Regions from separate parts of the Bittarella sp. HCP28S3_D9 genome, predicted to be linked through region 1. Evidence: a T-box and tRNA genes for the amino acid it is inferred to sense, from the RefSeq annotation. Region 1 holds a T-box; the other holds one or more tRNA genes.
The links. A T-box is a leader RNA that pairs with one kind of tRNA and senses whether it is charged. The one in region 1 lies ahead of tyrS (tyrosine--tRNA ligase), so its partner is inferred to be a tRNA-Tyr.

Region 1 (4,415 bases):
TCGATCTCCAGGTTGTGACCGGCATTCTCCCACAGCAGCAGTGAGTGGCGGGTGTAGTGGTCCCTCACCAAATCGACACACTGGGTGTAGCCCACCACGTTGTCCTGTTTGCCCAGGAAAAAGAGGGTGGGCACGTCGCAGAGGCCGTTTTCCTCGGGCAGTTCGCTGAAGGCGTACCCCGGGGAGTGGCTGATGCTGCGCAGGTAGGGTTCGTCGATGGCAGCTGCCGAGGCAAGTTCATCCAAGAAGCGGTCGTAGGTGTACTGATCCTGAATGACAAAGAGGTTGGTAAAGAGTACCCGGTGCGAGGCGGGCAGCTGCTTGATGAGTTCCTCGTTGCGGTAGACCACCTTGAAGTTGGGGAGGATGCGCTTTTGGCGGACGGGCTCGACCAGCGGGCAGATGAAGATGCCGCCCATGATGCGCTCGGGCATGGCCGCCAGCAGGCCCCGGAGGATGTAACCGCCGTAGGAGCGGCTGATGGCCAAAAACCGCCCGTCGGGAATGACCTGCTCGACAAAAGTTTTGACAAACTGCAGCATGTCGTCGCTGTTTTTGACCTGGTCGCAGCGGGGGGTCTTGCCCATGCCGGGCAGGTCAAAGTAGATCCGCTTGTAGCTGATGAAGGGGGCAAACACCGGTTCGATGCTGTGCTCCATCTGCACCATGCTCTCGGTCCAGCCGTGGATGCAGAGAACGGGAGTCCCCTCCCCCACGATCTTGTACTCGACCGGTACGCCAAACACTTCTGTCGTCATCTGCGCACACCTCTCTTTTTTGTCACAGGGTGATTTTGTGGAAGGTCTTTTTCCCCTTTTTAATGATGATAAAGCCGTCTTTGAACGCGTCCAGGGAGACGCGGTGCTGGGCGTCGGCGATCTTCTCCTCGCCGACGCTGACGCCGCCCTGCTGCACCAGCCGCCGGGCCTCCCCTTTGGAGGGGGTCAGACCGGCCATCACCATCAGATCCAGCAGACCGACGGAGCCGTCCTGCACCAGGGACTGGTCGAGGGGGGTGGTGGGCATGTGCTCAGAGGCGGAACCGGCGGCGAAAAGGGCCTTGGACGCCTCGAGGGCCTTCTGCGCATCCTCCTCGCTGTGAACCAGCTTGGTCAGCTCAAAGGCCAGTTTCTCCTTGGCGCGGTTGATCTCCCGGTCCTGCAGCGCCTCGTACTGGGCAATCTCCTCCAGGGGCATAAAGGTGAGCATCTTCATGCAGTTGATGACATCGGCGTCGTCGATGTTGCGCCAGTACTGGAAGAACTCGTAGGGGCTGGTCTTCTCGGGGTCGAGCCAGACGGCGCCGCTCTCGGTCTTGCCCATCTTCTTGCCCTCTTTGGTGGTCAACAGGGTGAAGGTCATGCCGTAGGCCTCTTCCCTCTTGACGCGGCGGATCAAGTCCACCCCGCCGAGGATGTTGGCCCACTGGTCGTCGCCACCCAGCTCCATGGTGCAGCCGACGGCGTCGTACATGTGCAGGAAGTCGTAGCTCTGCATGATCATGTAGTTGAACTCGATAAAGGAGAGGCCCTTCTCCATGCGGGATTTAAAGCACTCGGCGGTGAGCATCTTGTTCACTGTAAAGTATACACCAACATCCCGCAGAAAGTCCAGATAATTTAGCTTGCAGAGCCAGTCGGCGTTGTTGAGCACCAGGGCGCGCCCGTCGGTGAAGTCGACGAACTTGGACATCTGCTGCTGGAACCGCTCCACGTTGTGGGCGATCTCCTCCTTGGTGAGCATCTTGCGCATGTCGGTCTTGCCGGTGGGGTCGCCCACCAGAGTGGTGCCGCCGCCCAGCAGGGCAATGGGGCGGTGACCGGCCTGCTGCAGCCGCCGCATCACCGTCAGCTGCAGAAAGTGCCCCACGTGAAGGCTGTCGGCGGTGGCGTCAAAGCCGATGTAGAAGGTGACCGGCTTGTCGCCGTTGAGCAGTTCTTCCACCCTCTCCATGTTGGTCGACTGGGCGATGAGCCCCCGGGCCTGCAGTTCATTAAAGATTCCCACGATACATTCTCCTTTTTCATTTGATAAAAAAAGCCCTCTGTGCATATTTTGTGCACAGAGGGCGAGTTTTCACGCGCGGTACCACCTCAGTTTGCCGTCTCCCGACCCATGTTGGAGGGGCGACGGCCTCGTTGGGGCGCGGTAACGGGCGCCGGACGGCCCTCCCTACTGCCGGTCAAAACCGGGTTCAAAAGGGCGGCTCAGGGGTGTATTCCCGCCGGAAAAGCCGCTTTCTCTCAGCAAATGAAAGCTCTCTTGGGACTTTGGACCGGCGGTACTGGTCCCCTTCTCTGCCTGTAAGCAATTTTTGCATTACCTGTATCTTACCCGTTTGCCAGGCGGTTGTCAACACCGCCCTGGGCGCGGGCGAGCATTTCCCGCGCATTTTGCAGCGATACCCCGCTGACCGCGTCGCCGGAGATGATGCGGGCCAACTCCCGCACCCGGTCCTCCTCCCCCAGCGGGCGGATGTCGGTAAAGGTGGACACCCCGTCGGAGTGCTTGGAGATCAGCAGGTGGTTGCCCCCATAGGCGGCCAGGCTGGCCGAGTGGGTGACACAGATGATTTGGTGGGAGGCGGCGGTCTCTTTGAGTTTTTGGCCGATTTTTTGGGCGGCGCTGCCGCTGACCCCGGTGTCGATCTCATCAAAAATCAGGGTGTCGATTTGGTCCTTCTCAGCGAGGATGTTTTTGATGGCCAACATGATGCGGGAGAGCTCGCCCCCGGAGGCGATTTTGGAGATGGATTTGGGCGCCTCCCCCACATTGGCCGAGATGAGGAAGCGGACGGCGTCCATCCCGTCCCGGTGGAGCTTGGGCTCGGAGACCACCTCGGTGACAAAGGTGACCCCGCTCATGTTGAGGAAGGCCAGCTCCCGGCAGATGGCGGCGGAGAACCGCTCCCCCGCCTTTTTGCGCTTGGCCGAGAGCTGCTGGGCCAGGTCGGTGGCAGTGCGCAGCTCGTCGCGCATCTGCTCTTTGAGGGAGAAGATCTCCTCGTCGCTGCCGGCAAGGGCCTCGAGCTGGCGCTGGCAGTCGTCCCGGTAGGCGAGCACCTCGTCGAGGGTGGCGCCGTATTTTTTCTCCAGTTGCTGCAGGGTGGCCAGGCGGTTTTCCAAAAAGTCGATGTCCACATAGGCGTCCGCATCCGGCCCGCCCGAAAGGGCCGAGAGGTCGGCGGCGTGCTCCTGCAGCTCGTAGAGGAGGGCGGTCAGCTTGTCCCCCACCGCGCCGGTGGCGGGCAGGTATTCGCGGATGTTTTGCAGGGACTGGGCTGCCGTCTGCAGCAGGCCGATGGCGCCGCTCCCCTCCTCCCCGCCGTTCAAACAGTCCTGTGCGGCCTGCAGGTTCTGGGCGATGAGTTCGGCGTATTTGGCCTTGTTGATCTGCTCTTCCAGCACCAGGTCTTCGCCGGGGGCCGGGTCGGCCTCGGTGATCTCGCCGATCTGGTAGGAGAGCAGGTCGATCTGTCGCTCCCGCTCGCTGCGGCGGGCCTCCAAGTCGGCGATGGTGCGCTTGAGGTCCCGCACCTTGACATACTGAGCCTGGTAGCGCTCGAGCAGGGGTTCCAACTGGCCGTAGGTGTCCAGCACCCGGATGTGGCTCTTCTCGTCCAGCAGCTGCTGGCTGTCGTGCTGGCCGTGGACGTTGATGAGCAGCTGCCCCAACTCCTTGAGGATGGACACGTTGGCCGGACGGCCGCCGATCTTGCAGGTGTTTCTGCCGTCGCGCCCGATTTCCCGCACGATCAGCAGGCTGCCGTCGGGACAGTCGTACCCCATCTCCTCCGCCCGGGCGGCCACCGCCGGGGAGAGCTCCTCAAACAGGGCGCTGATCAGGGCCCTGTCGGCCCCCTGGCGCACCATGTCCTTGGAGGTGCGGTTGCCCAAGATGGCGTTGACCGCGCCAATGAGGATGGATTTTCCCGCGCCGGTCTCGCCGGTGAGGACGTTGAGCCCCGCCTCCAGCGGCAGGGTTGCCCGCTGGATGACGGCGACATTTTCAATGTAGAGTGTTCGCAACATGGCGCTCTTCCTACCTGTTCTGGGGGATGTAGGTCCGCAGCTCCTCGCAGAGCTCCCGGGCGTACTCCTCGCTCTTCATCAAGATAAAAAAGGTGTCGTCCCCCGCCAGGGAGCCCACAAAGCCGTTCCACTGCATCTCGTCAAAGGCGGCGCAGGCTGCAGAGGCCAGCCCCTTGTAGCAGAAGGCGCAGACGATGTTCTGGGCGTAGTCGACCTGGCGCAGGGCCTCGGCAATGATGATCGAGTAGTTGAAGTTGACGCCGCCCGCACTGCCCGGGCGCTGGGGGGTGGTGTAGCGGTAGACGCCCTCGCGCGAAAGGCTCTTCACCAGGCGCAGCTCTTTGATGTCCCGAGAGATGGTGGCCTGGGTGACGGCGAACCCCT
Region 2 (4,415 bases), on a different contig from region 1:
CCTTTCTGCACAAATCTTCTAATTCATCTCTATCTAAGAATCCTCTCTAACGTACACTTATTCATTTTTATTATAGCAGAAATCCTACGATTTTGAAAGTTGCTTTTTATATATATTTAAGGTATCCACAAAAAATAGCACCGTTGCCCTCGGCCTGAGGACATCGGCGCTATTTTTTGTGGGCACTCTATTTTTTCAGTGGTAGGTATGCATCCTGCTCGTATCCACCGACAAACCGTATTCTGATCTGGGTGGCGGATAAGACTGTCACTTGTTCAATGATTCTTCAGATGAAGTCATCATTAAATTCAGTAAGGTTCAGGTTTTCCTCGTTATTGATATAAAGCAGTGCCTGCTGGTATTGATACTCCTGCGCCTGATTTGCTATTTTTTCTGGATTTCCTGCACTTGACTGGTGAGAGTCATTTTCTGTTCGGAAAGCTGCCGCAGCTTGGTGGTGTAAAAGTCTCCATCTCTCTACGAACTTCTTGATTCACTAATTTTTTCTTAAGTATCTTGCAAAGTGCAAAAACAAATCTGCTATAATAAAAAGTCCATCTTCTAAGTATAAGGAGGAATTAATAAGATGGGCAAAAGACACACAGAGGAAGATAAAAAACACTTAGTTTCACTTTACGAGAGTGGAAAATCAGTCCAAGAGATTTGTGAAGAATATCAGATTTCAAGAAGTGCCTTATATAATTGGATAAAACTTTATACGGAACGGAAAGCGCCTAAAACCGGTACAATCATTTCCGGCCACCGAATCGTTTGTCTTGAGGAGGAAAATCAAAAACTTCGGGAAGAAAACGAAATATTAAAGAAAGCAAACTGTGGATGCAACGCATCTCGTGAAGAAAAGATTCAGGCAGTAAAGAAACTATATGGACAGTATTCGCTTCGAGCTTTATGCGATGCGCTGGGGCTAGCTCGAGGAACTTTTTACAACCACATGAAAAGCCAAAAAACTAAAAAATTGGTTGATCAACAGAACGAAGCATTCTGTCCCATCATTCAGAAAATTTTTGAAGATAGCAAAGGACGGCTAGGAGCTCGGCCAATCCGCGCCAAAATGCATGAAATGGGATATGAAATTAGTGTCCGAAGGATTAACTATCTTATGAAAGAAATGAAGCTTTCTGCAGTTGTTCCCAAGCCTGATGCGGCTTATATGCATCCACGCTCAAAATTCTATCGCAATAAACTATCCAGAAATTTTGATCAGACGGAAGCAAACAAAGTATGGGCCAGCGATATTACATATGTACCTGTCGGAGACCAATTTTATTATGTTTGTGTGATCCTGGATTTATTCTCCCGGAAAGTGTTATCTTACAGTGTATCGGAACGAATTGATACTGATTTAACCATTAAAGCGTTTATGTATGCTTACAAATCGAGAAACCAACCACAAGGTTTGCTTTTTCACAGCGATCAAGACTGTCAGTATACATCCTATGTTTTCCGGCAAATCCTGAAAGGCTATCATGTAGAACAGTCATTTTCTACACCGGGACAACCCCATGATAACGCTGTATTGGAAGCTTTCTTTTCCGGTTTCAAAAAAGAACAGGTATTCCGGAATGTGTATCGTACAAAAGAAGAACTTGAAGCATCCGTTGCCGAATACATCGAGTTCTATAACGAGGGAAGACCTCATCGAAAATTAAATATGAAAACTCCGGCTTAATTCGAAGCTGCATACTTTTTTGCTCTAAACACGAAATAAAAAGCGGATGACAGTATTTTAGACAGTCCACAAAAAACTGTTCAAAATACTGTCATCCGATCAGATGAAAGGGACGAACGGTTTAGATGCCGCCGTCAGCGCGAGTGCTTTGCCTAAGCAAAACAAAAAGTCTGAACGCGAAATGCGTCCAGACTTAGTCTGGTGGTGGAGGATGGATTCGAACCATCGAAGCGAAACGCAACAGATTTACAGTCTGCCCCCTTTGGCCACTCGGGAACTCCACCATATTTTATTTTAGTAGCCACATTGGCCGGCCCTTTTCAATGGAGCTGGTGGACGGACTTGAACCCCCGACCTGCTGATTACAAATCAGCTGCTCTACCAACTGAGCTACACCAGCAAATGTGACAACGGTATGGATTATACCATCTTCTTTTCGCGTTGTCAACAAAAAAATTGGTCGAGGCGACAGGACTTGAACCTGCGGCATCCTGGTCCCAAACCAGGCACTCTACCAAACTGAGCTACGCCTCGTCAGCCTTTGTGTTACAGCGCAGCACACCAAAAATTGCTGGATATTCGTAACACAGCTTTTATATTTTAGCCCATCCGCGCCCGTTTGTCAACCAGATCCGCCCCCCTCTTTTCCGCGCTCTCGCCGCGCTGTAACCCAACTGTAACACTTTGTAACCTCCGTCAGGTTGTATGAAAAAATTTGCTCATGTATACTGTTGTTATAGCAAACGGCCGCCCTGTCGCCCCGCCCCGCGGGGAGGCGGCCGCGCGGACAGAGCAAAAAGGGAGTGAAAGCATGGAGCACACGTATAACCCCAAGGCGCAACGCATCCTTTCTGAAATCAAAAAAGCAGTGGTCGGCAAGGACGACATCGCCGCCAAGATCCTCATGGCCCTGCTGGCACAGGGTCACGTCCTCCTCGACGACATCCCCGGCGTGGGCAAGACCACCCTGGCCATGGCCTTCTCCAAGGCCCTCTCGCTGGACTACCACCGCATGCAGTTTACCCCCGACGTCATGCCTTCGGACATCACCGGCTTCACCATCTACAACAAGCAGCTGGGCGATTTTGAGTACAAGCCCGGCGCGGCGGTCTGCAACCTCTTTTTGGCCGACGAGATCAACCGCACCTCCTCCAAGACCCAGTCGGCCCTGCTGGAGGTGATGGAGGAAGGCCGCATCACCGTCGACGGGGTCACCCGCGAGACCCCCAAGCCCTTCATCGTCATCGCCACCGAGAACCCGGTGGGCTCGGCCGGCACCCAGATCCTGCCCGAGTCGCAGCTGGACCGGTTCCTCATCTGCCTCTCCATGGGCTACCCCGACGTGGAGAGCACCATCACCATCATGGAGCGCCGCCACGACAGCAACCCGCTGGACGAGGTCATCCCCCAGGCCAGCCGGGAGGAAATTTTGCAGATGCAGCGGGAGACCCAGCTGGTCACCGTGCACAAGGCCATCTACGAGTACGTGGCCCAGCTGACCGAGGCCACCCGCAACCACGCCATGATCACCCTGGGGATGAGCCCCCGCGGCGCCCTGGCCCACATCCGAATGGCCAAGGCCATGGCCTACCTCTACGGCCGCGACTTCGTGGTGCCCGACGACGTGCAGGAGACCTTCTTCGACGTGGGCGCCCACCGGCTGGTGCTGGGCTCCAAGGCGCGGGTCGGCGGGGTCACCGCCAAGACCCTGCTGCAGGAGATCCTCAACGACACTCCGGCCCCGCAGATCACCGAGAGCCTGCTCGACCAACAGTAGAAGACGCCGAAAGGGGATGTTCCCGTGAAAAAAGCGCGCATCATCTACGGGGCGTTCTGCGTCGCCATGGCGGTGTTCGCCTTCTCCTATCGGGAGTACCTGTCCATGCTGGCCTTCGCCATGGCGCTGCTGCTCCCCCTGGGGCTCTATCTGCTGCTGCGCCACTGCGCCAAAAGAGTCGAGGTGGAGCTGCTGCCCGGCCCCCACTCCCTGGGGCGGGGCGAGTCGTTCTCCCTGCAGCTGCAGATCAAAAACCGGGGGCGGCTGCCCATCGCCCGCTGCCAGGTGGAGCTGTTGGCCCGACACCAGTTCTACAGCGACCCCAACCGGACGGTGGTGGAGACCCCTGTCTTCTCCAAAAACACCCAGACCATCTCCTACTCGGTGGCTCCCCGCCACACCGGGAAGATCACCTTCTCCCTGGGCGAGGTGCGGCTGTACGACTTTTTGGGGATCACCTGCATCCGGCTGGAGCCGAACAGCCGCTTTGTGCTGCCGGTGCTGCCCGCCTTTGTGGACTCGGCCGCCCGCATCGGGGTGGACTTTTTCCGCCACGTGCCCGACAGCAACACCTTCTCCCGCCACCGGCGGGGGGACGACTCCTCCGAGACCTTCAAGCTGCGGGAATACCAGCCCGGCGACCGGATCAACCACATCCACTGGAAACTCACCGCCAAGGTGGGCGAGATGATCGTCAAGGAGTCCAGTTTCCCCCTGCAGGACACCACCTGCATCTTCTTGGAGCTTTACCGGGTCTCCGGCTCGCGGGAGGACAAGAACTACCTCGACGCCATCTTGGAGACCCTCTGTGTCCTCTCCCCCCTCTTTTTGCAGGAGGGGATCGAGCACACCGTCTACTGGTACGACCTGCAAAACGGGGGGCTCGCCTCCCACCGGATCACCGACGAGGCCGACCTGTTTGGCTGCCTGGACGACCTCTTTGACGCC

Region 2: it has a tRNA-Tyr gene. The T-box ahead of tyrS (tyrosine--tRNA ligase) is inferred to sense a tRNA for this amino acid. The anticodon was not compared.

Annotation. Positions count from the first base shown of each region.
Region 1 covers NZ_JBQHTP010000008.1:22,794-27,208, reverse strand. Annotated here, with positions in the region: gene ACTNAU_RS05945 (alpha/beta fold hydrolase) at 1-758, opposite strand, end outside; gene tyrS (tyrosine--tRNA ligase) at 781-2,010, opposite strand; T-box leader at 2,062-2,307, opposite strand; gene recN (DNA repair protein RecN) at 2,331-4,031, opposite strand; gene ACTNAU_RS05930 (arginine repressor) at 4,042-4,415, opposite strand, start outside.
Region 2 covers NZ_JBQHTP010000004.1:18,555-22,969, forward strand. Annotated here, with positions in the region: gene ACTNAU_RS03810 (IS3 family transposase) at 587-1,690, shown strand; tRNA gene ACTNAU_RS03815 (tRNA-Tyr) at 1,890-1,974, opposite strand; tRNA gene ACTNAU_RS03820 (tRNA-Thr) at 2,015-2,090, opposite strand; tRNA gene ACTNAU_RS03825 (tRNA-Pro) at 2,148-2,224, opposite strand; gene ACTNAU_RS03830 (AAA family ATPase) at 2,502-3,467, shown strand; gene ACTNAU_RS03835 (DUF58 domain-containing protein) at 3,492-4,415, shown strand, end outside.